DNA from 3 places in the Allobosea sp. TWI1241 genome. Region 1 is predicted to be linked to each of the others. Evidence: riboswitches for the same ligand, from Rfam matches in the RefSeq annotation. Region 1 holds a riboswitch; each other region holds the start of a gene.
The links. Region 1 has a riboswitch for cobalamin ahead of ABE438_RS18120 (TonB-dependent receptor plug domain-containing protein). Riboswitches for the same ligand answer to the same signal wherever they lie in the genome.
Positions count from the first base shown of each region.

Region 2: it holds a riboswitch for cobalamin, as region 1 does, so the genes downstream of both, ABE438_RS16230 (ABC transporter substrate-binding protein) here and ABE438_RS18120 (TonB-dependent receptor plug domain-containing protein) in region 1, are expected to answer to the same signal.
Region 3: it holds a riboswitch for cobalamin, as region 1 does, so the genes downstream of both, ABE438_RS10840 (DUF1636 domain-containing protein) here and ABE438_RS18120 (TonB-dependent receptor plug domain-containing protein) in region 1, are expected to answer to the same signal.

Region 1 covers NZ_JBDJKW010000017.1:72,688-82,078, reverse strand. The annotation lists gene ABE438_RS18140 (DUF6925 family protein) at 1-544, opposite strand, end outside; gene ABE438_RS18135 (ABC transporter ATP-binding protein) at 531-1,331, opposite strand; gene ABE438_RS18130 (FecCD family ABC transporter permease) at 1,331-2,344, opposite strand; gene ABE438_RS18125 (ABC transporter substrate-binding protein) at 2,341-3,195, opposite strand; gene ABE438_RS18120 (TonB-dependent receptor plug domain-containing protein) at 3,192-5,141, opposite strand; cobalamin riboswitch at 5,261-5,462, opposite strand; gene ABE438_RS18115 (GNAT family N-acetyltransferase) at 5,713-6,867, opposite strand; gene ABE438_RS18110 (alpha/beta hydrolase) at 6,864-7,709, opposite strand; gene ABE438_RS18105 (arginase family protein) at 7,706-8,626, opposite strand; gene ABE438_RS18100 (aspartate aminotransferase family protein) at 8,644-9,391, opposite strand, start outside.
Region 2 covers NZ_JBDJKW010000013.1:75,148-84,538, forward strand. The annotation lists gene ABE438_RS16185 (DUF2971 domain-containing protein) at 1-442, shown strand, start outside; gene ABE438_RS16190 (helix-turn-helix domain-containing protein) at 734-946, opposite strand; gene ABE438_RS16195 (GYF domain-containing protein) at 1,181-2,488, shown strand; gene ABE438_RS16200 (hypothetical protein) at 2,542-2,937, shown strand; gene ABE438_RS16205 (hypothetical protein) at 2,992-3,609, shown strand; gene ABE438_RS16210 (hypothetical protein) at 3,903-4,484, shown strand; partial or broken gene ABE438_RS16215 (IS3 family transposase) at 4,580-5,114, opposite strand; gene ABE438_RS16220 (alpha-hydroxy acid oxidase) at 5,271-6,434, shown strand; gene ABE438_RS16225 (hypothetical protein) at 6,562-7,371, opposite strand; cobalamin riboswitch at 7,640-7,837, shown strand; gene ABE438_RS16230 (ABC transporter substrate-binding protein) at 7,999-8,958, shown strand; gene ABE438_RS16235 (ABC transporter substrate-binding protein) at 8,977-9,391, shown strand, end outside.
Region 3 covers NZ_JBDJKW010000007.1:9,803-19,193, forward strand. The annotation lists gene cobG (precorrin-3B synthase) at 1-622, opposite strand, end outside; gene cobN (cobaltochelatase subunit CobN) at 619-3,993, opposite strand; gene cobW (cobalamin biosynthesis protein CobW) at 4,090-5,139, opposite strand; gene ABE438_RS10840 (DUF1636 domain-containing protein) at 5,196-5,639, opposite strand; cobalamin riboswitch at 5,790-5,971, opposite strand; gene cobU (bifunctional adenosylcobinamide kinase/adenosylcobinamide-phosphate guanylyltransferase) at 6,043-6,555, shown strand; gene cobO (cob(I)yrinic acid a,c-diamide adenosyltransferase) at 6,569-7,180, shown strand; gene cbiB (adenosylcobinamide-phosphate synthase CbiB) at 7,193-8,173, opposite strand; gene cobD (threonine-phosphate decarboxylase CobD) at 8,172-9,182, shown strand; gene ABE438_RS10865 (D-2-hydroxyacid dehydrogenase) at 9,282-9,391, shown strand, end outside.

The DNA of each region.
Region 1 (9,391 bases):
CCTCGCAGCGGCCGAAGCGGGCGATGAAGACGCGGTGCGGCCCGGCGGATACGATCGCGCCCATGGCACCGTTGCCGGGCGCCAAAAGCGGCCGGCCGGCCTCCGCCCTGAGCGCGCCGATCAGCGCGGGATCGGCGGTGCGGATGCAGATGTCGGCCTGCAGCGTCGAAAGGCCCATGTCGAACAGGATCGCGGCGCGATCCTCCTCGCGCAAGGCGTCTTCGTCCGGGCCGAGTTCGGTCAGTGTGGCCCGGCCGGACATGGCGCAGGCATCCGCCGGCAGGCACAGCGCGACGCGGTGGCTCCAGCTTACGCCTGTCGCGGATTCCGAGGCGAAGGGGCGGATGCCGGCGAGCGAGCCGAAGCCGATGCCGCCGCGCGCCGTCGTCGCGGAGAGCCGGTCCGGCCGGTCGACGATCGCGCAGGCCTCGCCGGGATCGCGCATGAACTCGGCGATGGCGCCGAAGGTGCCCAGATTCCACTGGGTGCCGGCATCGTGGATATGCGCGCGCAGCAGCGCGCGCAGGGTCTCAGCGTCGGTCATCGTCGGAGCCTCTTCTTGCGGTTGTCTGCCAGGGCAGGAGGAAGGGCGTGCCGGCATGGAGGCCGCGCAGGGCCACCACGCCGAAGATCTCGGCCAGGCGCGTCTCGTCGAGCACCGCCTCGGGCGGGCCATCGGCGACTCCGCGACCCTGATGGATCAGGAGGAGCCGGTCGCAGAAGCGCGCCGCGAGCGAGAGGTCGTGCAGCACCACGGCGACGCCGGTGCCTGCGGCGGCGATGGCGCGCAGCAATCGAAGCGTGTCGAGCTGATGGCCGGGATCGAGCCCGGCGAGCGGCTCGTCGGCGAGGAGATAGAAGGCTTCCACCGCCAGCGCCCGCGCCAGCAGCACGCGCCGGCGCTCGCCGCCCGACAGCGTGCCGACGGGGCGCGCCGCGAAGCCGGAGACGTCGCAGCGCCGCATCGCCTCGGCGATCGCGGCGCGGTCCGCCTCGCTCTCCGCGGCGAAGGGCCGGCGATGCGGCAGCCGGCCGAGCCCGACCAAAGCGCCCGCGCTGAGCGACCAGGCCGCCTGGCCCTCCTGGGCGAGGAAGGCGACGCGCCGCGCCAGCGCTTTCGCGCCGAGCTGCGCGCGGGTCTCGCCGTCGACGCGCAACTCGCCCACGTCGGGCGCGAGCACGCCGGCGAGCACCCGCAGCAGGGTCGACTTTCCGGCGCCGTTCGGGCCGACGATGCCGAGGACCTCGCCGCGCGCGAGCGTCGCGTCGACCGCATCGAGAACGCGGCGGCCGGCGAGATCGACGCCGATGGTCCGGGCGACGATCGCCATCACAGGGCCTCCCGCCGCAGGCGCTGGACCAGCGCGAACAGGAAGGGCGCCCCGATCAGCGCCGTGACCACGCCGAGCTTCAGCTCGGGCCGGATCGGCGCCAGCCTGACGCCGAGATCGGCGGCGAGCACCAGGATCGCGCCGCCGAAGCCGCTCGCGATCAGCAGCCGTCCGGGCCGGTGGCCGACCAGCGGGCGCAGCAGATGCGGCACGACCAGCCCGACGAAGCCGATCGCGCCGGCGACCGCGACTGCGCCGCCGACGCTGAGCGCCGCGCCGCCGATCAGCCGGACGCGCAGCGCGGTCAGGCCGAAGCCGAGGCTGGCCGCGGTCTCCTCGCCGAGGCTCAGCGCGTCGAGCGCCGGCGCGGTCGAGGCCATCAGCAGCCAGCCCGCGGCCATCAGCGGCAGGGCCAGCCAGACATGGCTCATGCTGCGGTCCGCCAGCGAGCCCATCAGCCAGAAGACGATCTCGAGCGCCGCATAGGGGTTCGGCGCGAGATTGAGCGCCAGCGCGGTGGCGGCGCCGGCGAAGCTGTTCAGCGCCACGCCGGCGAGGATCAGCGTCGTGGTGCTGGCACCGCGCCCGAGCAGGGCGAACAGGACGAGCGTGGCGACCAGCGCCCCGGCGATCCCGCCCAGCGGCAGCGCCAGTGCCATGGCACCCGACAGGCCGCTGTAGAAGGCGGCGACCGCGCCGAAGGCCGCGGCGCTGGAGATGCCGACCACGCCCGGCTCGGCCAGCGGGTTGCGCATCATGCCCTGCATCGCCGCCCCCGCCATGCCGAGGCTGAAGCCGACCAGCCCGCCGAGCAGCGCGCGCGGCAGGCGCAGCTCCACCAGGACCAGCGCCGGGAGGGTGGCGCGTCCCGCGGCGAGATCGGCGACGGCCTGGCCGAGATCGAGCGGCTCGTAGCCCACCGCCAGCGACACAGCGAGCATCGCCAGAGTGAGGACAGTGAGCGCCGGCAGCAGCACGGCGGGCCGCAGGCCGTCATGGCCGACAGGGGTCATCGTGCGGGCTCCAGGGTTTCGACCAGGTGTTCGATGGCGTCGACGACGCTCGGGCCGGCGCAGGTCCACAGGCGCGAGGGCAGCGTAACCAGCCGCAGGCGGTCCGACAGCCGCGCTATGACGGGATGATGCAGCACCTCATGGGCGAGCGAGGGCGGGCCGTCCGGCGTGTCGTTGAGGATCAGAACCTCGGCCCGGGCGAGCGCCACCGTCTCCAGCGCGATCTGCCCGTAGCTCTCGATGCCGAGCTCGGCGGCGATGTTGACCAGCCCGGCGCGGGTCAGGATCTCGTCGACCAGCGAGCCGCGGCCGACGGCGAACCCGTTCGGCCGCAGCACGATCGCGCGCAGCGGCCGCGCCGGGCGCCTTGCCTCCAGTGCGTCGAGCCGCGCGTCGATCCCGGCGATCAGCGCCTCGCCGCGTGCCTCCTCGTCGAGCAGCGCCGCCATCTCGCGGATCTGGGCGCGCATCTCGGCGAGGTTGCGCGGCACGCCGAACTCATGTGCCGGCCGCCCGACCCGCCGGAGCAGCGAGACCGTCGCGCGGGTGGTGTAGCTGCCGGCGACGACGAGGTCCGGCCGGGCGGCCAGCACCTGCTCGACCAGGCCCTGATTGGCCGGCACGCGGCGCGCCAGCTCCGCCATGTTGGCGTTGCGTGGATCCTGCGAGAGCCAGGTCACGGAGGCGATCGCGCCGGGATCGGCGAGGCGCAGCACCAGCTCGTCCGTGCACATGTTGAGCGAGACGATGCGCGCCGGCCGCGCCGCCGCCGGCGCGACGGCGCAGGCGAACCCCGCCGCCAGGAGCGCGGCGAGGAGGCGACGGCCAAGCCCGGCGCGCGGCCCCCTCATCCGCCGAGCGCCACCTTGAGCCCGGCATAGGCGCCGAGGCCCGGCACCAGGAAGCCGACCGGGTTCTGCCAGCTCTTGTCGAAGAGGTTGTCGACGCGGCCGAAGACGGTGAGCCGGTCGGTCGCCTTGTACTCGGCGGCGAGGTTGACCAGGGTAGCGCCCTTGGCCCGCAGCCGCCTGACCGAGAAGTCGCGGTTCCCGTCGACCCAGGGGCCGACATAGATCACGGTGGCCGACAGGCTCAGCCTGTCGATCGGCGTCCAGCTGACGGTGCCGCTGGCCTTGTGGCGCGGGCGGCGCAGCAGCTCCTGCCGTGCCGTCTCGTCCTTGGCGAGGGTGAAGGTATAGTCGGCCCGAAGCTTCAGCTCCGGCGAGATATCGAGCGCGGCGAAGGCTTCGACGCCCTGCGTCCGCGCCTTGCCGACATTGGCGTAGGACGTGCCGGCCGCGTTGGTGACGATCAGGTTGTCGATGTCGTTGCGGAACCAGGTCGCGCCGACCTGCAGGCGCTTGTCGAGCAGCGGCTGCTCGAAGCCGACATCCCAGCCGCGACTCTCCTCCGGCTTGAGGTTCGGGTTGCCGTAGAAGTTGAAGCCCGGGCGGTAGTCGACGAAGAGCTCGCTCAGCGTCGGCGCCTTGAAGCCTGTGCCGTAGCTCGCCTTCAGCTTGGTCTGCGTCTCCGGCACGATATAGGCCGGCGCGATGCGGTAGGTGGTGTGGCCGCCATAGCTGTCGTCATGGTCGTGGCGGATATTGGCCGCGACGAAGAAGCGATCGGCGAGATTGCCCTGATATTCGAGGAAGGCGGCCTTGTTGCCGTTCGAGGCGGTCAGGGTCGTCGTCTCGATCCGCTCCCGCTCATATTGAAGCCCGCCGGTCAGGACGTGGCCCTTGGCGAGTTCGAGATCGCCGCGCCAGTCCAGCTTGATCCGCTCGCCCAGATTCTCGGTGGGCATGCCGAGATTGCCGAACACCGTCGGCGAGCGGTTGGAGCGATCCTGGCGGGAATAGGAGACGCCGAACCGGCTGACGGCGCGACCCGCCAGCGGATCCCAGACGACCTCGCCGCGGGTGAAGCCCTGCGCGTAGTTGTTGAGCGCGCGCAGACCGGTCGGGCGGCTGGGGAAGCCCGCATCGTAGGGCGAGCGGAACTGGCCGTCGGTGTAGCGGCCGACCCAGTTCAGGCGAACGGTATCGCCGAGCGCCACGCCGAGGCGCGCCGAATAGGAATAGGCGTCATAGGCGTTGGGCCGGACGCGCACGCCGGGCGGCACCAGGCCGGACGGCACGGAATCCGTCGAATCCGAGCGCATATGCGAGACGTTGAAGGCGTAGTCGAAGCGGTCGTCGCCGCCGCTGAACCCGGCCGTCTGGTTGAAGGTGCCGTGCGAGCCGGCCTCGACGCGGGCGGTCATCCGCGGCGGCCCCTCGCCGCGCTTGGTGGTGATCGCGATGACGCCGCCGAGCGCATTGGCGCCGTAGAGCCCGCTCTGCGGCCCGCGCAGCACCTCGATGCGCGCGATGTCGTCGGTCAGCATCGAGCCGAAGTCGAAGGAGCGGTTCGGCGTCGACGGGTCGTTGGCCTCGATGCCGTCGATCAGCACCTTGACGTGGTTGGAGTTGGTGCCGCGCATGAAGACCGAAGTCTGGCCGCCGGGCCCGCCGGTCTGCACGACGTTCAGCCCCGGCACGGTGGCGAGCGCGTCCGGCAGGGTGCGGCGCTGCCGCTGCTCGATCTCGCCGGCGGTGACGACGGTCACGGAGCTCGCCACCTCGCGCGCCGGCGTCGGCGTTCCCGTGGCGCTGACCACGATCTGGTCGAGGGCGATCGCCTCGGCAGGCGCCTGCGCCTGGGCGGCGCCGGCGATCAGCGCCATGGCGAGGGCGAGGCTCGAAATGGAGGAAATCGACGCATGGCGTCGGGCGGCTTGCGGAAGACGGCTCACGATGAGACCTCGGGCGTTGACGTCTGTGGCACGTCACCGCGAACGCGATCTCCCGTTCGCTCCCGTGCAGGAGCAGACAGTCGAGCAGCGATCGAAACACCCCGTCCGAACGTGTTCGCGTGTGACCACGACTGACGGCAGGTCTCCTGGCTCGCGGGTCGCTGCCCCGTCACCGCCTTCCCAGGCCCAAGGTCCCAGTGGCGCGTGGCGACGAGGCTCGCCGCTTACAGTTGCGGGGGCAGCCGCAGCATAGAATGGCGGAGCCATCCGCACTGCGTTCCCTTTTGATCCCCTAAGGGAACCGTCGCGGCCAGGGATAGGGCGAAAATGAGGCAGCGTCAAACGCGGACGGCGCGATCGAACAACGTTGCGGTGGCATCGGCGGACTCAAGCCGTTCTCCTCTGTCGATCGCCCCGCTACGCGCCCCCGGCGGATGAAGCCGGGTCATGCCGGAGCACGCCGGACCGTTACGAGACGCAGCGCCGTCACCTGGTGTCATCGCTCGGCCCGCCCAGTGCAGTGCGCCGCGCCCGCATGGCTCGCCCGGATCGATGCCGCCAGCGCCGGCGGCTATCGCGCCGCCGGCAAGCGGGCCAGATCCGGATCGAACCGGTCGAACGACACGGTCGAGGCGATGCGACGCAGCCCCCACTGCAGAAGCTTGCTGCGATGGAGGACATGAAGCCGGGTCGGCACCAGCCGGCTGCCGAAGCGCAGTTTCGAGGCGTAGGCGGTCTGCCCGCTCTGCAGCGAGACGATCCCGCGCGACAGGCAGAAGCGGACATTCGCCATCCAGCTGACCGCATAGAGATTGTGCTCGCGCGCCAGCGGGTAACGCATGCCCAGGAACTTATCGATGACGCGGCCTGGCTCGATCAGCAGCAGGTTGAAGGCGGCGAGTTCGTCGCCGATCCAGTACAGCGCGAAGACGGCCCTCTCGCCGAGGGCACGCGACACCGCCGCGAAGTAGCCGGGCGGCAGGACTTCCAGCTCGCCGTAATCCAGGCCGCTGCGGCGCCGGGTCGATTCGTACAGCTCCGCGATGAGCTCTTCCAGTCCCGTGATGTCGCTGCGGTGCTCGATCCGGACCGCCTGCGCTCTGGCCAGTTTCCGCCGGATGTCCTTGCGTGTCGCGGCCGACAGCGATGCGAGATAGCCGTCCTCATCGGCATAGGGCAGGTCGAGGATGGCGACCGGAAGGCTGCCGATGCGGGCGAACCCCTCCCGCGAGAGGCACGGCGCGACCAGCGCATCGTCGGCCGGGGCGAGATCCTTGAAGGCGACCAGCTGCGCGCCCTCCGCGGCCGCCTGCCGGCGAAGCGCATCCACGATGGCGCGCATCGCGGTCTCGCGGCGCGGGCCGTCGAGCCACGGCGCGAAGCCGAGATGGCAGCGATCGGCATAGGGCGAGCCTATGCAGATGATCCTGAGCGTCAGCAGGCGCGGAACGTAACGGTACACGGCATCGGCCACACCGCGCAGCCTGCCTTGCAAGGGCGTGTCGAGCCGGTAGTCCAGCCGGAAGAACGGCGCCACGGCGGCGATGCCCTGGGCGTCGGCAATGGCGACGGCAGCGCATCGCAGCCCGGTGCCGGAGGCCGCAGCGGCCTCGTCGCAGGCACGGTAGTAGCTGTGATCCTCGGCTTCGCCAGGCAGGCAGGCGTCCCACGCGGCCGCCGGGATCGCGGCGACGCTGTCGACGATGCGCGCGACCAGGCCGGTCATGACGCGGCGGCGGCGCGCTTGTGGGCGAGGCGCTGCGCCAGCGCCAGGGTGCGATCGACGACGATGCCGCGCTGCTGGTCGATGGTGACGAGGTGATAGCTGTCGTCGAGGATCACGGCGTCGACCAGCCCGCCGAGGCGGCGCTGGACCTCGAAGGCGTTGGAGAGGCCGGCGATGTCGTCCTCGCGGGCATGGACGAGCAAGGCCGGGCAGGTGACGGCCGGCATCTGCCTGCGCGTCTCGGCGACGAGGCGCCAGAGCTGCTGGAGCGCCCGGGCCGGCGTGCCGTCGAGCCCGGCGCGGGAGGTGTCGCCGGACGCCATCGCCTCGACGATGGTGCGGCGCGTGCGGGCGTGCTTGATCCCGTAGGGCTCGCGCTCGGGAAAGCTGTAGCGGCGGCCCAGCGGGGTGTTGATCAGCCATTTCAGCAGGAAGGCATGGCGCGGGATCGCCCAGCCGTCATAGCGCAGCGTCGGCGCGTAGAGCGCCAGGCCGTCCACCGCCTGCGGGCGCTCGGCCGCGGCGTGGATGGCGAGCACCGCGCCCATGGAGAGCCCGCCGACGATCACCCGCTCGCAGCGGGTGCGCATCCGGGCGAGTTCGTCGTGCACGCTGCCGGCCCAGTCGCGCCAGCTGGTGGCGAGCAGGTCGGCCTCGCTGCCGCAATGGCCGGCCAGCTGCGGGCAATGGACGGTGTGGCCGGCTGCATGCAGCGCGCGTGCGATCAGCTTGAGCTCGACCGGCGTGCCGCCGAGCCCGTGGATCAGCAGGAAGCCGGTGGAGCCGCCGGCGAGCCTGACGCCGTGGTCGGTGCCGGCCGGAGGCGTGGGGGAGCGTGTCACGGCAGCACCCGATCGAGGCAGGCGAGCAGGGTGGCGTTGACCCGCGCGTTGACACCGAGCGTCTCCGCCGAGGGCGTGATCGGCGGCGGATGGTCGAAGCGGGCGAGCGTCCAGCGGAACGGATCGGTGAAGCGCGGCTCCGACCAGTCGCCGCAGACATCGACGCCGGCGATGTGCCGAGCCGCCGCGAGGCGCTCGATCGCGGCGATCAGATGGGCGAGCGGCATGGCGCCCTGGTCCCAGTTGGTCACGGCGTCGCCGGGGCCGAGCACGTCCTTGTCGATGGTCAGCCAGATCGCGCGGGTCGGGATCTGGGCGACGAGCTCGTCGAGGAAATCGCTCCACTCCTCTTCGGCCAGATTGCGCCAGTGCAGATGCCCGCCCTCCTGGCGGTAGCAGGCATTGCTGCCATAGCGCCCCCAGACGCGCGAGGGGGCATGGCGCCAGGGATAGAGCGCGATCCGCCCCTCGCGCAGGGCGGCGAGGTTGGCGAACTGCCATTCCGGCCTGACGAGGTCGCTGCTGCTCGGGCCGAGGGTCACGATCTTGCGGACATGCGGCAGCTCGAGCGCCCGGTTGACCCAGGCGCCGCAATTCACCGTCGCCGGGACGCGCACCCAGTCGGGGTGATTGTCGAAATGCACGATGGTGAGCGGCTCGTCCTGCGCCGCCACCAGCGAGGCAGTCAGGTGGTGGAAATCGCCGGAGCCGTAGAAGGTGACGCCCGGCCCGCTGCCGGCCGCGTCCGGCGGTAGCCGGGCGGAGAGGCTGCGCAGCGCGGTGCGGCTCGCCACGATGCGCAGCCGCCCGGCCAGATCGCGCGCGTCGATCCGGGTCGCGGCCCCCGCCTCGATGCGCTGGCGCAGCGGCTCCTGCGCCGGCAGGCTGCCGTCGAGATCGATCACCCGCAGGCGCATGATCCGGTCCGCCGCGCTCAGGCGTTCGCGACGCGGGCGAAGAGCTGGTCGAGCAGCGCGATCGCTAGGTCGATCTCGGCGTAGCTCATGGTCAGCGCCGGTGCGAGGGTGATGACGTTCTTGTGGTAGCCGCCGATGTCGAGCACCAGCCCATAGCGGCGGCCCGCCACCTCCAGATCGGCCTTCATGCCCTCGTCGCACATCAGGTCGACCAGGCGCTTGGACGGCGTATAGCTGTCGTGCGGCTCGCAGATCTCGATGCGCAGCGCCATGCCGAGCCCATCGACCTCGCCGACGATCTTGTGTCGGCGCTTCAGCTCCTCGAGGCCGGCGAGGAAGTGCTTGCCTTTCGCCATGACCATGGTCTCGTAGTCGTCCTCGGCCATCATCGTCATCGCCTCCAGCGCGACGGCGGTGCCGAGCGGATTGGCGTTGAAGGTCGAGTGCGTCGAGCCGGGCGGGAAGACGGTCGGGTTGATCAGCGCTTCCTTGGCCCAGATGCCGGAGAGCGGGTTCAGGCCGTTGGTCACCGCCTTGCCGAAGACGATCACGTCCGGCTGCACGCCGAAATGCTCGATCGACCAGAGCTTGCCGGTGCGGAAGAAGCCCATCTGGATCTCGTCGACGACCAGCAGGATGCCGTGGTCGTCGAGCACCTTCTTCAGCCCGGTGAAGAAGTTCGGCGGCGGGATGACGTAGCCGCCCGTGCCCTGCAAGGGCTCGACATAGAAGGCGGCATATTCGGACTGGCCGGCCTTCGGATCC
Region 2 (9,391 bases), on a different contig from region 1:
CCAGCAGCATCGTGGCGTGGTGCTTGGGTTTCGCACGGATATCGAAGAGGATTCTTGCCTCATGATGCTGGAGCCGGTCAGATACACCGACACTCGCCCCAATTTCTATCAACCGATCTACGATCTGAGCGCACTCGACCCGTCGTTTAGCCTGAACGACGTCGCGGACATCCGGCGCACTTTGGCTCTGTCCAAAAGTACCCATTGGATGTACGAGGAAGAGCTTAGGGTTGTGCTCCCCAATGGCGTTGCGGCTGATCAGCCTGCCCGGTTCTCAAAATTCTTTCCCAAAGAGCTTTGCGAGATGTACCTAGGCTGCCGCATGGATAGCTGCTTCCGCGCGGAGATCATGGAAGCAGCGAAGTCAATCAATTCCGATATCGCCATCTTCGATGCCCGGCCCGACAAGGCCACATACGCGATGACCTTCGCTCCTGTGTAAGACGTCGACTGGATCACGGAGTCTGAGCGCCGGGTTTGGAATGCTTTACGGTGACGGTTGAAGAACCGCACAATAGCGAGCGTGTAGGCCTGGCCGTTCCGCTCGCCGAAATCGTCTGCTTTTCCGCGCGATAGGATATCAGGTCGCGATGGAAATCCTCAAATTCGGCCTAGACCTGCGCTGCCACGGTACGCGTTGCCGGCTCGACGTTATCCACCGCCGATCTCTTTAGTGGATCGGTTGCGTTTCCGAACTGGAACTTGCCACTAGTCGACGGCGACGAACGTTTTCTCAATCAGGCCGCTTCAGTAGGTCAGCGGCTTCGACGCCAAGAACCCTCGCTATCCGGTCGACGACATCGATTCCAGCCGCATACACGCTGCGCTCCAGTGAGCTGACATACGTGCGGTCGATGCCGGCCCGATGTGCCAGCTCCTCCTGCGACAAGCCGCGTGCCTGCCGCAGCTTCCGCAGATTCAATGCCAGAACCTCACGAATTTCCATTCGTGGGACGGCACCGCCTTGTCGAGTATTCGGCTACGGAGTATTCTCTACAATCGACGGTAGAGCAGCTTCGCGACGCAGTGCGGCTTCCTCTTCCGACGCAACATATCCCCGTAGGCGTGAACCTGCGGGAAGGGTTGGGGAAGTCGCGGATCAGCGAAGACGCACCGGCGCGTAACCGGGCGAGCGCTCGGGCTGCCCCATCCTGGGCAATATTGGGATGGGCTGACTGGCGTGAGCGACTGGTTTTTCGAGAAGAATGGCGAGCGCGGCGGGCCGGTTAGTGCCGACGAGCTGAAGGCGATGGTGTCGAGCGGGGCGATCAGCCTCACCAATCTGGTCTGGACGGCAGCCTTCGGCAGCGAGTGGAGGCGGCTCGGCGATACCGAGCTTGCCCCGCCTCAGCCTATCCTACCACCGCCGTTGCCGCCGAACGAGCCGCCGGCTCTTCCGTCAAAGCCCGAACAGGCTGCATTCGAGCCGAACGACTTCCTCTACAGCGAGCTGACCAAGGCGCTGATCGGCCGGAAGCAGGAGCACCATCTCGCGAAGTGGCGAGCCATCTTGGCGAAGGCCGGGGGCGATCCGGCTAACATCGCGACGACCAGTTCATGGAACTGGCCGGCACTGTTCCTGCCCTATGGCTGGCTCCTGTACCGTCGCATGTACGTGCTGGGCGGCATCGTGCTCGCCGTCCAGCTTGCCTATGTGCTGCTGCCCGACAGCGTGCCGACCTCGGTTGCGCGGGCTTTCCTTTTCGCCACCTTCGGCCTCGGCATTGTGTTCGCGCTCTACGGCAACGCCTGGTATCTCGACGTTGTCCGAAAGCGCTGGGAAGCCCTGCGCCAGGAGCAGGACCAGGCCGCAGCGCTGGCGAGGGCAAAACAGACTGGCGGCGTCAATCTCGTCGCGCCGATCGTGGCGTTCGCCCTCGTCATCGCCGCGGCGGTCGTGCCGCATCTCAATCTGCCCAGTTGGGGCGGCTCGGTCGCGCTGGTCCGCGACGGCTACATGACCGGCTATTCCAGCACGACCATCGGCAAGGCGCTGGCCGCCAGTTTCGACAATGCCGAGTGGCAGTCCTTCACCTCGGACAAGGGCGCGACGGTGGTCAAGTTCACAGGCAACATCAATGCGAGCCTGCACGCCAACGCGATCGAGCAGCTCATGCGGCCGGTCAACCAGGCCGCGGACGATAACGACATCAATGCGCGCTATGGCAGCTACGATACGCTGCTGCCCTATTACCAGACCGCGATCGAGCATCTGAAGGCCCGCAACCGGCTTCAGCCAATTGCGGACAAACATGGCTGCGGGCACCAGGCGACCCTTGCGTCATGCGATGCGCTCCGGGCGACCTTCACCTTGATGCGCGAGGTGGTCGAGACCTGGGCCGAGGACGCCTATTGGCCCGTGGGCGAGCCGGTCGAGATCCAGTGGACCCTCAATCCGGACGGACGCAGCTTCAGCCTGGCCAGCATGAACAGCAATGCGTGGAAGGGGAAGCCGTTCAGCGACATCTTTGCCGTGCTCTACGACTGAGCGAGCCCCGCGCCTGCCATCCGCATCCCTTTGTCCAAACGCGAGGCTCGACCATGCGCTTGCCCCTCATCATCGCCGCCTGCCTTGCGGCGACCGTCGCCGTCGCCCAGGTGCCGCGGATCAAATGGCGGCCGATGGATTTCCCGCCGGCAACGACCATGGAAGCGACCGTCCAGGGCACGCAGCGCGACCTCGGCCCGTTCCGGATCTTCTACGAGTTCGCCAAGATGCAGAACTGGTCCTGCGCCTTCGACAATGCCGGCGGGCCAAGCTCCGGCCCTTCGACGCTGAGTTGCCGGGCGCCGAACAAGTTAGCCTGGGATTTCTACGTCGAGCACTACCCCGACGAGAAGCGGCTTGTCTTCGTGGAGGGCAACTTCGCCGGCAACCCACGCACGGGCGAAGAGGTCGGCAGCATGCTGGCGATCTTCTTCCAGCACATGCGCTGAGCGATCGGCCCCGCGCATGGCCGAATCCTATCGTTTCCCGCCTCCAGGTGCCCGATGACCAAAACCGCCACCCTTCTCGCCGCCGCCCTGGCCTGCTCGGCTTTCGGCAGCAGCCCAAGCCCTGCCCAGTCGCAGACCGAACCGCAACAGCGAGAGCTCAAGGCGACAGTCACCTCCTATTGGACGACGACCAAGACCGGCGCGCAGCGCGACAAGAAGATCTACGGCCGCTTTTCCTTGCACAAGGACGCTGGCAGGTTGATCAATCAGATGAACTTCATCTGCCCGAAGAGCCGGCGCACCTACGCGCATCTCACCATCTACCTCGACGACATGATCGCGCTGGGCGCGCCCTACAAGCCGTTCCGCGGCGAGATCGAAGGGCAGTTCGCGATCGACAGGAACAGCGCGATCACGCTCGCGGGCGAGTCTATCGACACCGAGCTCTTCTTCGACAGGACACCCGCGACCGTGAACGAGATCGACCGGGTTTTGAGCGCGAAGAGCGTTCAGTTCCGCGTCGGGGATACGAGAGTCGCCTACGACACCAATGCGAAGTTCGAGGAGCTCATGCGTGAGCTCCTCGCCGAGAGCGCTGGTGCAACTGGCTTCTTCGATACCGAGGCAATGCTCGCCGATTGCCGGAAGTTCCGCGGTGAGAGCACTCGCTAGCTCCTGCCGCGTTTGCTACAATCGGTTGCTACAAAACCGACCTGTTTCGTTCACCTCGGCAGCTGTAACCGCTTGATAAAATTGGTGCCGTGAAACTGGCTGAGGGTCCTAGTCCCCCAGCCACCACTCTTGGGTGGCAGATATGCAAACAAAATCAAGTGCTTATTGATAGAGACTCTTCGTCCGGCAGCACTGGCAGGAGCACTATCGGTAGCTCTGGACGCCCGCCGGAACCGCCCTTGCAGTGCTGCTCCCGCGAGTTCAGTCTCCTCCCCCTGCTTGGGGGGCATCGGATGATCCACGAAAGCGCACCGTGGAAGACTCACTTAATTCGAGACGCGGCGATCATCGAACGCTGGGCGTCGAGACCGCGGCCCTCGGAACGGCGTTCGTTCTTGATCGAGCGGAAGGTCTTCCTCGCCGCCTACGCCATACGGAAGATGGATGAGGGCCTCAAGGTATCGACCGACCTCCTCAGTGCCGAGATGGGTATCCTTCGGTTTCCGCCGACCCAAGCCGGTTTCAACCTCTTCAACAACCACCGCTTTGATGAGCATTTCGATCTTAAGGCCGCCCAGCAGGTCGCGCTTCCGCGTCGTAGGGTCCTGAATCTCCTGGTCCACAGTCTCGTCTTTGTGGAGGTTCTGGGCGACACCGAGACTTACGACGCGTTCATGGTGACTTCGGATCACGAACGTGACCGTGGCCTCATCCAGATTGACGTCACCGCCTTCGTCGAGCTCATGCGCCTCGTCGGTGAGGACTGGCCGACCTCCGTGCGTTGGGTTCGGGATCCTGACGGCATTGGCTGGCGGGTTTGGGCTGGACACGGCGAAGGTCCTGACGTGGCCCGACTGGGCCGCAAGGTTCGCTAGACCGGGTCGGCAAAAGCGATAGATAGGACATGAATAGGCCCGACATCGGCGGCCGTGGCGTCCTGTGGCCTGCTGCCGGTTCTGTGGACGCTCGGTTAACCTAATCCCACCTTCTTTTCGAACTCGGCCGGGCTGAGATAGCCGATGGTCGAGAGCCGGCGGAGGGTGTTGTAGAACCGCTCGATATAGTCGAACACGCCCGCTCTGGCGGCGTCGCGGGTTCGGTAGACCTTGCCTTCTGATCCGCTCGGTCTTCAGCGACGAGAAGAAGCTCTCCATCGCGGCGTTGTCCCAGACGTAGCCAGATCGGCTCATCGAACAAATGACGCCGTTCTCGGCGAGCAACTCCTGGAAGTGCTGGCTGGTATATTGGCTGCCCTGATCGGAGTGATGCAGCAACGCCTCCGGCTTGCCGCGGCGCCAGATCGCCATGATGAGCGCGTCGGTAACGAGTTCCGCCGCCATCTCGGCCTTCATCGACCAGCCGATGACACGACGCGAGAACAGGTCGATTACGGCCGCCACATAGAGCCAGCCTTCCGCCGTCCGGACATAGGTGAAGTCGGCGATCTAGCACTGGTTCAGACGCGTCGCGGTGAACTGACGATCGAGCACATTGGGTGCGATAACCGATGTGAGTCGCGCGCCCTCGGGGGCGCGCCTTCATCGCGCAAAACGCGCCGGGCCTCTTCACGCCGCGGCGCCGAGCGATTACCGCCATGGCCAGTGGCGCAACGGCGCGGCCCGACCGGGGCGCTGGCCGCGCGCCGGTCTGCCGGATGTCTCATGATGAAGCCGCTCAACGTTTCCGATTATCGCGATCTCGCGCGCAGGCGCCTGCCGCGCGGCATGTTCGAGTATATCGACCGCGGCACCGAGGACGAGGTGCTGCTGCGCGATGTGAGGGCGGCGCTCGACGCGGTGAAGCTGAACCAGCACGTGCTCAACGACGTGTCGCAGCCCGACATGGCGGTGACGCTCTTCGGCAAGCGACTCGCTGTGCCGCTGATCGTGGCGCCGACGGCGGTCGCCGGGCTGGTCTGGCACGATGGCGAGGTCCAGGTCGCGCGCGCCGCGCGCCGGGCCGGCATCCCGTTCTGCGTCGCCACCCAGTCGATGACCGCGATGGAGGCGATCGCCGAGCGGGCCGACGGCGCCGATCTCTGGTTCCAGCTCTATGTCTTCGAGGACCGGACGCTCACCGGTGAGCTGCTGCGCCGGGCTAGGGCGCTCGGCATCGAGACGCTCGTCCTCACCGCCGACACGCCGCGCTCGCCGAAGAAGGAGTGGAATACGCGCAACGGCTTCGGCATCCCGATCAAGCCGACGCTCGTCGGCGTGCTCGACGTGCTGACCCATCCGCGCTGGCTGGCGGGCGTGCTGCTGCGCGCCATGCTGACCTCAGGCCTGCCGACCTATGCGCATTATCCGCCGGAGTACCGCACCAGCATCACGCGTGAGGCGGTGGCGAACAATGTCAAGCTGGCGCGCCGGCTGACCTGGGAGGATGTCGCCGAGATCCGCCGGATCTGGGACGGCAATCTGGTGGTGAAGGGCGTCCTGACGCGCGCCGACGCGCAGGCCGCCCTGGCGCACGGGGCGGACGGCATCGTGGTCTCCTGCCACGGCGCGCGCAATGCCGACTATGCGCCGGCGACCATCGACGTGCTGCCTTTGATCGCCGATGCGGTGGCGGGGCGCATGACGGTGCTCGCCGACAGCGGCGTCAGGCGCGGCAGCGACGTGGTGAAGTACAAGGCCGCCGGTGCCGAGGCGGTACTGCTCGGCCGGGCGACGCTCTATGGCGCGGCTGCCGCCGGCGAAGCCGGGGCCAGCGACGTGCTCGCAATCCTGCGCGAGGAGATCGACCACTGCCTGGCCTTCTCCGGCCAAGGCCGCTTCGCCGACATCCCGCGCGAACTGATCTGGCGGGCCGAGCAGGGGCGGTGAGGGGGCTGTCGCCGGCGGCGCGAAGCCGGGCTCTGCGCCGGGCCGCGCAAGCGAAAGATCGCCCGCCAGCTCGTCTGGTGTGCGAACGAGCGGCGACCGTCGTGCACGGCCGGGGGATGGCCTCTCGCTACAGCGTCGGGGCGCTGCGCGAGCTCTCGGCCGGCCGGGTGGGCGCCTGCTGGTCCTTGAGGTTCCTGCCGATCAGGTCGCCGCGGAAGCGGATGACATAGGCGGTGACGACGTCGCGGACGCGGTCCTCGGCGAGCCTGCGCACCAGCGCGCGATCGAAGGGGGCACCGGACTCGGTCTCGACGATCTCGGTGGTGATCTTCACCAGCGCGTCGATGTCGTTCTGGCAGAAGATCATCGCCGCCTTGGCGACCACCTCGGCCTTCTCGTCGGTCAGCAGCATGGTCGCGCCTTCCTTGCCGATGCAGCCGAGCGTTTTCGTCCGGATCAGCTCGCGCGTCTTCTCGAGCAGTTCGGCGCGCTCGGCGCGGGCGGTCTTCTCGCGCGTCTCCGCCTCGATGCGCCGGGCTTCCGCCTGGGCCGCGGCGGCGTCCCGCTCGGCCCTTTCCTTGTTGAGCCGCGCCTGGCGCTCGGCGGCGAGACGGTCGGCATTGGCGCGCGCCGCCGCGATCTGGCCGGCGAGGCGGTTGCGGACCGCCCGCTCCAGATCGTTCAGATACGGGCCGGCATAGAAGGCTTGGCCGCCGAAGCCGTAGATCGCGTCATGGGTGGAGATCATCGTCGCGACCGATTGCGAGCAGACGGACAAGGCGCGGGCGATCAGCGGCTGGAAGCTGTCGAACGCGACGGCGCCGTCGAAACCGTCGTCACGGCGCACCACAGAGGTCACGCAGTCCGTCGCGGCCCGGACATAGGGGACATGCTGCTTGCGCTTCTGGGCTTCCGTCTGCGCGAAGGACTGCGCCATGGCTGGTGAGACTGATGCAGCGAGAACCGCCAAAACAAGACGCATACGCATGACCAATCCCCCGAAGCGGGATTGTTTTACCAGTCCTTAACGCTCTGTCGAGTCGGGGCCTGTCCTTGCGTTATGGGCGCGGCTGGGCGGTGTGGAAAAGGCTCGGAAGCGCGGCGCCGGGCCATGGGCGCGATGATCCCGGCGTGGGAGGCAGAGAGGCTCCCGGCGACCGCTCTTCACCTCGTCGCCGCGCTTTCCTTCCGCCGGCGCTGACGCTACAGTCGCCGTCGGAACAGGTTCCGCCTCGAGGCGGATGAAAAGGGAACGCGGTTCGACGCCGCGGCTGCCCCCGCAACTGTGACCGGCGAGCTTCCCTCCACGAAGCCACTGGCGGCGCCTCTCGCGCCGCCGGGAAGGCGGAGACGGTAAGCGCTGACCCGGAAGCCAGGAGACCTGCCCGTTCCTGTCACCTGAGCCCGCGGCACGGGGTGTGCCAGGGTGCGGTCGTCTCCGTGACGGTGACATTCGATGAATGTTGCCGTGCCCGGAGACTGGCGGAGCCCGTTTCCCGTTCTCCCGAGCCCGGCACCGGACGCCCGAAACGCGTCCGGTCGAGCCGTGGAAGGACCGATGTCGATGGGCATCGCGAAGACAGTCGAACCGTCGCGCCGCGCCTTCACAGGCGTGCTTGCCGGCGCCCTGGTGGTCATGGCCGGGCCGGGCGCCGCCCGGCCGGCGGATGCGGCCGGGGCGCAGCGGATCGTGGTGCTCGACGCCGGGATCGCCGGCTACGCCTTCGCGCTGGAGGCGCCGGTCGTCGCCGCCGATCCCCGCTTTCCCGACGCGCGCATCAACCGCCGCACCGGCTTCCCGCCGCTGTGGAACCGGCAGGCCGCGGCACGTAAGGCCGTGGCGCTGCCGGCCGGGGCGGACGGCGTCGATCTCGCGGCGATCCGCGCGGCTGAGCCCGATCTGATCATCGCCGGCGGCCGCAATCCGGGCGGGCTGGCGAGCGCGGGGCGCGCCGCCGATCTCACCGCGATCGCGCCGACACTGGTCGTACCGGCCGACCTGCCGGGCTGGCGCGAGGAACTGGCCTTCGTCGCCGACCTGCTCGGGCGGACGGACAAGGTGCCGGCGCTGATCGCCGCCTTCGAGGCGCGCGCGGCGCAGGTCGCGGGCAAGATCGCGCTGCCGGAGGGCGAGACCGCGCTGCTGCAGGCCAATGCCGGCGGCATCCACGAGGATCCCTTCGCGATTTCTCCCACGAGCGGGCTCGGCCGGACCCTGGCCGGGCTCGGCTTCAGGCTGTTCGATGCCGCTTCCAGGGTGCAGGGCGGGACGCTCGATGCGGACGGGCGCGTGCCGGTGCCGCTGGCGGCGGTGCTCGAGGTCTTCACCGCGCCCAACCTGATCATGGTCTCAAACGGGCCGGTCAGCATGGGCCAGCTCTGCTGCGATCCCGGCTTCCGCCAGCTCGAGGCGGTGATCAGCTACCGGCGCTGGGAGCTCGATGAATCGGCGATACGCCCGGACTATCTCGCGGCGCTGCGCCTGCTCGACATGGTCGAGAGCGCCTTCGCCCGGAAGGGCTGAGCGGGCGCGGGGGCGGAGATGACGAACGTCATATGGTCGCGCAGGGCGCTGCTCGCTGGAGCGGGCGCGCTGCTGCTCGGCGCCGGGCCGCGGCGCGCGCAGGCCGCCGGGGCGTACCCGCTGCGGATCGCGCACAGCGCCGGCGAGACGCTGCTGGCGGCGGCGCCGCAACGCATCGTCGCGGTCGGCTACAGCGACGTCGCGATCTGCGCCGCGCTCGGCGTCAAGCTGGTCGGCGCGATGCGCTACGGCGCCGGGGCTGACGGTCACAATTTCCCCTGGGTCCAGCCGCTTTTGCCGCAGGAGATCGCCTGCGTCCCGGCCGGCCGGGTCGATCTCGACCTGCTCGCCGAGCTGGAGCCCGATCTCATCCTCGCGGCCACGGCCTATCACAGCTATGGCGACCATTATGCGCAGTTGGCGCGGATCGCAC
Region 3 (9,391 bases), on a different contig from region 1:
AAGGCGGCTTCGGCAGGGCGCCGCGCAGGGCGACGAAGCCCGTGAGCAGCTTGGCCGCGATCGCCGGCGCCTCTGTGACCGGCAGCGGCCCGAACCACGGGCCATCGGCGATCTGGAGGCCGACCGTCCCCGTATCCAGCGCGCGCAGGCGCAGATCGGCGGCGAAGCCGTCGAGGGTCAGCGCGCCGCCGCCATCGACCACGATCGAGGTCTTGGGGGGCACGCCGGCGACGGTGCGTCCGGCGCGCTCGACCGCCTCGGCCAGGGCTGCGGCGTCGATGCGGTCGTCGGCCGCGCGGCCGGCCAGCGGGGAGGCGAGGACGAGGCGGTTCGGCCCGTCGCCCTCCGCCTCGTCGACGAGGTCGCCGGCGAGCAGTGCCGCGACCAGGGCCGGATGCGTCCCGGCGCTGACGCCGCGCAATTGCAGATTGCCGCGGCTCGACACCTCGATCTGCCCGTTGCCATGGCGGGCGGCCAGCTCTGCGACTGCGGCGAGCCGTTGCGGCGTCAAGGCGTCGCGCGGCGGATGCAGGCGCACCAGCCAGCCGTCGCCGGTCTCCATCGGGCGCAGCGTGCCGGGGCACCAGCCGCGCCGCATCGCCACGCGCTCGGCCTCGTTCATCGTGCCGCCTCCGGCTCGTCGAGCCGCGCCACCGAGTTCAGCCGGCTGCGCCAGAGCCCGCGCTCGCGCGCCTGGGTCAGCCGCGCCCGGATCGACGCGGCGGCGGGGGCGTTGGCGCGCTGCAGCGCCTCCCAGGTCGCCGCATCGCCGCAATAGGCCTGGAACACCGCGTCGAACAGCGCGTCCGGTACCGCATCGGTGGTCGCGGCGTAGACGAAGAGTGCGTCGACCGCCTCGGCGAGCTCGGCCGCGCCGCGCCAGCCATGGGCGAGATGGCTCGCGATCCAGCGCGGATGGCAGAGCCGACCGTGCACGATGCGGGCGATGTCCTCGGCAAGCGTGCGGGCGCGCGGGTGCTCGGGGGCCGAGCTGTCGACGCTGTAGAGCGCGGCGTCGCCGCCCACCGCCTGCAGCGCCGCGGCGAAGCCGCCGATTACGTCTGCGGCGCTGGTCGCCTCGAGAATGTCGCGGCCGGCGGTGTCGCTGACATGGATGAAGGCCTGCGCCGCGGCGATCCGGTCGGCAAAACCGGCATCGGGCGCGCCGCCGCCCTCGGGGCCGCCATAGGCATGGTCGCTGGCGGCGAGATAGGCCTGGCCGAGCTCGGCGCGCGCCCGCCAGTCGCCGTCGAGGGCCCGGTCGGCCATCGCCGCGCCGTAGCGGCCGGGCGCCGCGCCGAAGACGCGCGCCCCGCTCTCGCCGCGCCGGCGCGCGGCGGCCGGCTCGTTCCACGCATCCGGCTCGTCGAGCGCGGCGACGGCGCGGGCGGCGGCGTCGAGCAGCGCGATCTGCGCCGGGAAGGTGTCGCGGAAGGCGCCAGAGATGCGGATGGTGACGTCGGCGCGCGGCGCCGCCAGCTTCGCCTGCGGCACGATCATGAAGCCGGTGACGCGGGTCGAGCCATGGTCCCAGAGCGGCGCGACGCCCATGAGATGCAGCGCGTGCGCGATGTCCTCGCCGCCCGAGCGCAGCGTCGGCGAAGCCCAGAGATCCATCACGATGCGGCGGGGATAGTCGCCTTCCTCCTGGAGATGACGGCGGATGACGGTCTCGGCGGCGCGGGCGCCGAGGCGGGCGGCGGCCCGGGTCGGCAGGGCGCGCGGATCGAGCGTCGAGAGATTGCGCCCCGTCGGCAGCACGTCCGGCCGGCCGCGATGCGGTGCACCCGCCGGCCCCGGCGGCACGAAGCGCCCGTCGAGCGCCCGCAGCAGGTTGGCGCGCTCGCTGGCGGCGGATACGGGATCGGCTTGCGATTGCCCGAAGACGTGCAAGCCGTCGCGGAACTGCGTCTCGGCGATGTCGCAGAGATGCGCGTCGAGCGCGGCAAGCGCGCCCTGCATGGCGAGATCGGGCGTCAGCCCGCAGGACGCGGCCAGCCCGGAGACATGGGCCCGGTCGAGAATCTCGCGGGCGACGATCTCGGCACGGCGCGGATCGAGCACCTGCGCCTGCGCGTATTCCTCGACGAGATCGCGCAGCAGCGCGACCTCGCCTTGATCGTCGGGGCCGGCGAGCGGCGGCGGCAGATGGCCGAGCGTCAGTGCCGAAAGCCGGCGCTTGGCCGGCGCAGCCTCGCCGGGGTCGTCGACCACGTAAGGATAGATCACCGGCAGCGTCGCAACCGCGAGCCGGGGCCAGCAACCCGGCGACAGCGCCACCGCCTTGCCCGGAAGCCATTCGGTGGTGCCGTGCGTGCCGAGATGGATCAGCGCATCGGCCCGCCATTGCCGGCGCAGCGCCAGATAGAAAGCGAGATAGCCATGGCAGGGCGGCGCGTCGGGATCGTGATAGCGCGCCTTGCGATCGGGCGAGGCGTCGCGCGGCGGCTGCAGGGCGATGCAGACCCTGCCGAAATGCGCGGCCCGGAAGCGGAAGGCGCCGCCTTCGCAGGAAGGGTCGCTCTCCGGCGCGCCATGGCTGGCGAGCAGCGCGGCGCGTGCCTCGGACGGGATGCCGGCGAGCCAGTCGCGATAGGCGTCGAGCGGCAGGGCGAGATCGGCCGGTCCCTCGGTCAGCGCCCGCATCAGCGCTGCGCCGTCCGCGTCCGGAGCCGGTATGTCGTAGCCGGCCTCGGCCAGCAGCTCCCGGATCGCCAGTGCGCTTGCCGGCGTATCGAGCCCGACCGCGAAGCCGGCCCGGCCGCCGCGGGCGGGATAATCCGACATCACCAGCGCGAGGCGCCGGTCGCGGGCGGGCTTGCGGGCGAGCGCGACCCAGCCATTGGCGAGATCGGCCAGCGCGGCGATGCCGGCCTCGTCCGGTGCGAAGCGGCGCAGCGGCAGGCCGGTCGCGGCATCGGTCAGCTCCTGCTTGAAGGCGACGGGAATCGCGCCGAGCCGCCCGTCGAACTCCGGCAGGGCGGCCTGCATGGCGAGGTCGGTGGCCGAGAGCCCCCGGGACGAGGCGGCCCAGGCCTCGCGAGGGCTGCCGACCGGCACGGCCTGCAGGATCGGGCAATCGGCGCGGTCGAGCACGAAATCGGCGCCGCCGCGAGCGGAAAAGGCGGTGGTGGCGACGATCAGCGCCGGCTTGCGCGCGGCGATCAGCGCGGAAAGCGCGGCGATGACGGCCGGGTCCTTCAGGCTGGTCAGCGCCAGCGGCAGGGCTGCGAGCCCGCGTGCGGCCAGCGCCTGCGCCATGGCCTCGACCATCGCCGTGTCGCCGGCGGCGACGCCGGAGCGATAGGCGAGGATCGGAACGAGGGGCCTGTCGGCCGGCAAGGCGGCGAGCGCCTCGGGCCATGGCAGGGGCGCGCCGGCCGGGCCGATGGCGAAGAGGCCGGGAAGCGGAACGGGATCGAGATCGCAAGCCTCCGGCGATGCCTCATCCCCCTGCTCCAGGTGATGGGCCGGCGAAGCCGCGGCGGAGGAACGGGCGCTGCGTCCTGCGAGATAGGCCTCCAGCCGCGCCAGCAGGCGGTCCATGTTCTGCGTGCCGCCGCCGGCGTGGAAATGGCCGAGCAGGGCGTCGGCGAGGACCTTCGGCACCGTGCCGTAGCCGGCGAGGCGGTCGTCGTCGCGATCGTCGCCCGGCAGCACGGCCAGCGGCACGCCGGCCGCCTTGCAGGCGGCCGAGATCTGCTCGATTCCGTAGCGCAGATAGTCGAGCCCGCCGAGGCAGCGCAGCAGCACGAAGCGCGAGCGGGTCAGCGTCGCCTCGATCAGCAGGTCGATGGAGAGCGGATGCTTCAGCCGCCGCAGCGGCACGAGGCGCAGCGAGGCCGCGCCCGGCCGGGCCGCAGCAGCGGCCGCCAGCGCCGAGAGGTCGCTGTCGCTGAAGGAGAGCACCACGACGTCCGCCGGGGGCAGGGCGAGGTCGACGGCATCCTCGCCGTCGTCGAGCCTGACCTCGCTGGTCGGGAGAAGGTGCATGGTCAGGGCCTCGCGGCCGGTTTTCACAGATCGGGAGGGACCGCCATGCCGGCGGTCCCCGACACGCGTCGCCCCCGAAAGAGGGCGTCTATAGCATCATCCCCGCAGGGCCGCTTCCACCGCGGCGCGGTCGAAACCCTTGAGCCCGATCACCACCAGGCGGCCGTCGCGCGCCTCGTCGGCGCCCCAGGGCCGGTCGTAATGATGGCCGACGCGGCGGCCGACGCCCTGCACGACGAGGCGCATCGGCTTGCCGGGGATGGCGGCGAAGCCCTTCACCCGCAGCACGCCCTCGGCCTCCGCCGCCCGGGCGATGCGGGCGGTCAGTTCCTCCGGCGTCGCGGCCGGCGGCAGGGGCAGGGCGACGCTATCGAAATCGTCATGGTCGTGATCCTCGCCTTCGCCGTGATGCGAGGGGCGGCCGGCGAGATCGGCTTCCGCCGCCGCGCCCAGCCCGATGATCAGCGCCGGCTCGACCTTGCCATGGGCGGTCTCGACGATCTTGATCGCCTTGGGCAGATGCGCGGCGATTTCGGCCTTGACCTTCTCGCGCCCGGCGGCGTCGATCAGGTCGCTCTTGTTGAGCAGGATCAGGTCGGCGCAGAGGATCTGGTCCTCGAACACCTCCTCCAGCGGGTTGTCGTGATCGACCGCCTGGTCCTTGGCGGCCTGGGCCTTCAGCGCCTCCGGATCGTCGGCGAACTGGCCCTCGGCGACCGCGGGGCCGTCGACCACGGCGATCACCCCGTCGACGGTGACGCGAGCGCGGATCGCGGGCCAGTTGAAGGCGCTGACCAGCGGCTTCGGCAGGGCGAGGCCCGAAGTCTCGATCAGGATGTGCTGCGGCGGGTTCGGGCGGTCGAGCAGCTTTTCCAGCGCCGGCACGAAATCGTCGGCGACCGTGCAGCAGATGCAGCCGTTCGGCAGCTCGACGATGTCCTCGGCGGTGCAGCCTTCGATGCCGCAGCCGGCGATGAACGAGCCGTCGAAGCCGAGATCGCCGAACTCGTTGACCAGCACGGCGAGGCGCTTGCCGCCGGCATTCTCCAGAAGATGGCGCACCAGCGTGGTCTTTCCGGCCCCGAGGAAGCCGGTGACGATGGTGCAGGGCACCTTGCCGAGGGAGGTCTGGGAGGCGGTGGTCATGCTGCGAAATCCTTGATCTGGCCCGATGGGCAGGGGCGCCTTGCAAAAGGCGTCGGTCAGATGAAAAGCGGGAGGAATTGGCGGGCGGTCCGGTGCGCGCGCCGGCTCCTGAGCGGCGGCACGCGCGCCACCACGCCCTTGCGGATGCAGACCGGCCGCTCGCGCCAGGGCACGATGCCGTCCTGGCTCGCCGCATAGCGCAAGGCGGCGTCGGCGATGTCCTCGACATGCTCGGCGCGGTCGAGATCGCCGATCACATAGGTCCACTTGCCTTCCGCCACGAGCGCGACCGTGCAGGGCCGCTTGCAGACGGAGAGGCATTCGACCGGCACGACGGGAATCCCGCTGCCGGCGAGGCGCTCGTCGAGGCTTTGCGCCAGCGCGATGCCGGGCTGGTCGTAGCCCTCGGCGAGGTCGGGCCGCGGGCGCCGGCAGGTCGTGCAGACATGCAGGGTGCAGCCGGCGGGCGTGACGGCCGCTGGGGCGGTGAGGTCGGTCATGGGCGTGAGGTCGCTGCGGGCGCGCTGGCCGCTCACCGGGCCGGATGCGGCGCGATGACGCGCGCCGTCGGCCGCAAGGCGGCATGCGTTCGGGTGGCGACGGCCGTCATGGTCATGATCGTTTCTCCCGGCCACCCCACCGGCAGCCTGTTGGCGACATCGAGCGACGGCAGGTCTCCTGGCTCGCGGGTCGCCGGTCTGCGCCGCCTTCCCGGTCCCCCCGGTGGCCGCTGGCGCAAACCTCGCCGCTTACAGTTGCGGGGGCAGCCGCGGCGTTTCACCGCGTTCCCTTTTCACCTCGTCTCCGAGGCACCGTCGCGGATGAACATTAGCCACAGCCGGCAGGCTGTGCAATGCAGCGACCGCCGCGGCCAAGGGTCGCCAGACGCGGAGAGCGCACCCGATGATCCCGAGAAGCCTCACCCTCGTCCTCGGCGGAGCCCGTTCCGGCAAGAGCCGCCATGCCGAAGCGCTGGTCGAGGCCTTCCCGGCGCCCTGGACCTATGTCGCCACGGCGCAGGCCTATGACGACGAGATGCGCCGCCGCATCGCCGAGCACCGCGCCCGCCGCCCGGCCGGCTGGCGGACGGTCGAGGCACCGCTGGCCCTGCCGGAGGCGTTGCGGAACGTGAACCCCGGCCAGCCCGTGCTGGTCGACTGCCTGACGCTCTGGCTGACCAATCTCATCCTCGGCGAGCGTGACGTGGCGGTCGCGACCGGCGAACTGCTCGCCGCCTGCCGCCAGGTCGAGGCGCCGCTTGTCCTGGTGTCCAACGAGGTCGGGCTCGGCATCGTGCCGGAGAACGCGCTCGCCCGCCGTTTCCGCGACGAGGCCGGCCGGCTGCACCAGCGCCTTGCCGCGCAGGCCGACAGCGTGGTCTTCATGGTCGCCGGATTGCCGATGACGGTGAAGTGACGGGAGACGGGCGATGACGATCGCAGCCGAGGAGGCCGCGCGCCACAAGGCGAAGATGGAAAAGCGCAAGGCAGTGCAGGACGCCGAGATCGCCGGCAAGACGATCGAGAAGGGCCTGCTCATCGTCAACACCGGTCCCGGCAAGGGCAAGTCCACCGCGGCCTTCGGGCTGATGCTGCGGGCGCTCGGCCATGGCTGGCGCGTCGGCGTGGTGCAGTTCATCAAGGGCGCCTGGGAGACCGGGGAGCGCAAGGCGCTCGACGCCTTCGGCGACCGGATCGCCTGGCACAGCATGGGCGAGGGCTTCACCTGGGAGACGCAGGACAAGGCGCGCGACATCGCGGCCGCGACCCGCGCCTTCGAGATGGCGAAGGCGCTTATGGCCGATGAGAGCATTCGCCTGCTGGTGCTCGACGAGCTCAATATCGCGCTGCGCTACGACTACCTGCCGCTGGCCGAGGTCGTCGCCACCCTGCGTGCGCGCCGGCCGGACCTGCACGTCGTGGTCACCGGGCGCAACGCCAAGCCCGAGCTGATCGAGGCGGCCGATCTCGTCACCGAGATGACGCTGGTGAAGCACCATTTCGCCGCCGGCGTGAAGGCTCAGGCCGGCATCGAGTTCTGACGGCGCGCCGCCTTAGGCGAGCAGCACGAGGCCGGCGCCGCTCGCCGCGAGGCCCCAGAGCAGCAGGCAGGCGCGGCGATAGAGGGCGAGCGCCCGGCGGATGTCGGCCGCGCCGGCCTCCGCCCGCCCGTCGCCCATCCAGCCATCCTCGACCCTGACCGTGCCATAGACGCGCGGCCCGGCGAGACGCAGGCCGAGCGCGCCTGCCATCGCCGCCTCCGGCCAGCCGGCATTGGGCGAGCGATGGCTGCGCGCATCGCGGCGCACCGCCCGCCACGCCGCCGAGGCCTGGCGCGGGCTGTCAAAGGCCGCGGCCGCGACGAGGAGCAGCGCCGTCAGCCGCGAGGCCGGCAGGTTGACGAGATCGTCGAGGCGGGCGGCGGCCCAGCCGAAGGCGAGATGCCGCGGCGTCCGGTGCCCGATCATCGAATCGGCGGTGTTGATCGCCTTGTAGGCGGCGATGCCCGGCAGGCCGAGCGCACCGAGCCAGAAGGCCGGCGCGACGATGCCGTCGGAGAAGTTCTCGGCCAGGCTCTCGATCGCCGCGCGGGCGACGCCCGCCTCGTCCAGGCTCTGCGGATCGCGCCCGACGATCATCGCCACCGCCGCGCGCCCGCCGGTGAGGCCGTTGCGTTCCAGCCCCTCCGCCACGGCGGCGACGTGCTCGTGCAGGCTGCGCTGGGCCAGCAGCGTCGAGGCGAGCAGGGCCAGCGGCAGCAGCGTAGCCGGACCCGCGAGCCGGCAGAGCCAGATCAGGGCGAACGCAGCCGACAGCGTCGCCGCCAGCAGGATCGCCAGCGCCGCGACGCCGGCGAGACGGCGTCTGGCGAAGCCGTCGCGCTCGCGGTTCAGCCCGCGGTCGAGCGCCCGGATGAGACGACCGATCCAGGTGACGGGATGGCCGATCCACGCGTACAAGCGCGCCGGATAGCCGAGCGCCGCTTCGAGCAGCAGCGCGGCGATCAGAAGTGGCAGGCTGTCGGGGACGATCATGACGGATGGCAAGGACGCGGCTGACGGGATCTGGCATGGCGGGGATCTCGCCACGGCCCGGACGCTGTTCGGACAGGCGCCCGAGCCCTGGATCGATCTCTCGACCGGGATCAATCCCGTTCCCTATCCGCTTCCGGCGGTGCCGTTAAGCCTGTGGCAGCGCCTGCCGGGCGCGCAGGACGAGGCGCGCCTGCTGGAGGCGGCCCGTGCCGCCTATCGCATCCGCGCCGGCGACGCGGTGCTGGCGGCGCCCGGCACCCAGATCCTGATCGAGCTGCTGCCGCGGCTGCTGGCCAACAGGCCCTCGCCGGATGTCGCGGTGCTCGGCCCGACCTATGGCGAGCACGCGCTGAGCTGGCGCAAGGCCGGGGCGCGGCTGCGCGAGATCGCCGCGCTGTCGCAGGCCGGCGAGGCCGACGTGGTCGTGGTGGTCAATCCGAACAATCCCGACGGACGCATCGTCCCGCCGGCCGCGCTGCGCGATCTCGCCGGCGGGCTCGCCCGCCGTAGCGGCCTGCTGGTCGTCGACGAGGCCTTCGCTGATTTCGCGCCCGAGGCCAGCCTGGTGCCGACGCTGCCGGAGGCGACGCTGGTGCTGCGCTCCTTCGGCAAGGCCTACGGGCTGGCCGGCCTGCGCCTCGGCTTCCTGATCGGCGGGGCGCGGCATGTCGTGGCTCTGCGCGACATGCTCGGGCCCTGGGCGGTGGCGGGGCCGGCGCTGCATGTCGGCGCTGTCGCGCTCGCCGATGGCGACTGGCTGGCGCAGGCGGCGCGCGAACGCTCCCGGGATGCCGCGCGGCTCGATGCGCTGCTGCGGCCGCATGGCACGGTGGTCGGCGGCACGATCCTCTATCGCCTGGTGGCGACGCCGGAGGCGCCGGAACTATACCGCGCGCTCGGCCGGGCCGGCATCTATGTCCGGCGCTTCCATCATGACGAGCGGCTGCTGCGCTTCGGCCTGCCGAGCGGCGAGGCTGAGTGGGCGCGGCTGGCGCAGGCGCTCTGCTGATCTCGCATCTGTCATCGCGTCGCGCGGCTGGACAGCGTCGGCAGCCCATGGAACACCCGCCCGGCAGCCCATCGCGCGGCGAAGAGAAGAGGTCCCCGCATGCAGCCCTGGCCCAAGCAGAACGCCCTGACCATCGGTTTCGCCCATGCCGCCTACCAGCTGCGTGACGCCTATCTCGCGCGCGGCGGCGAAGCGGCCTCCTTCGAGGT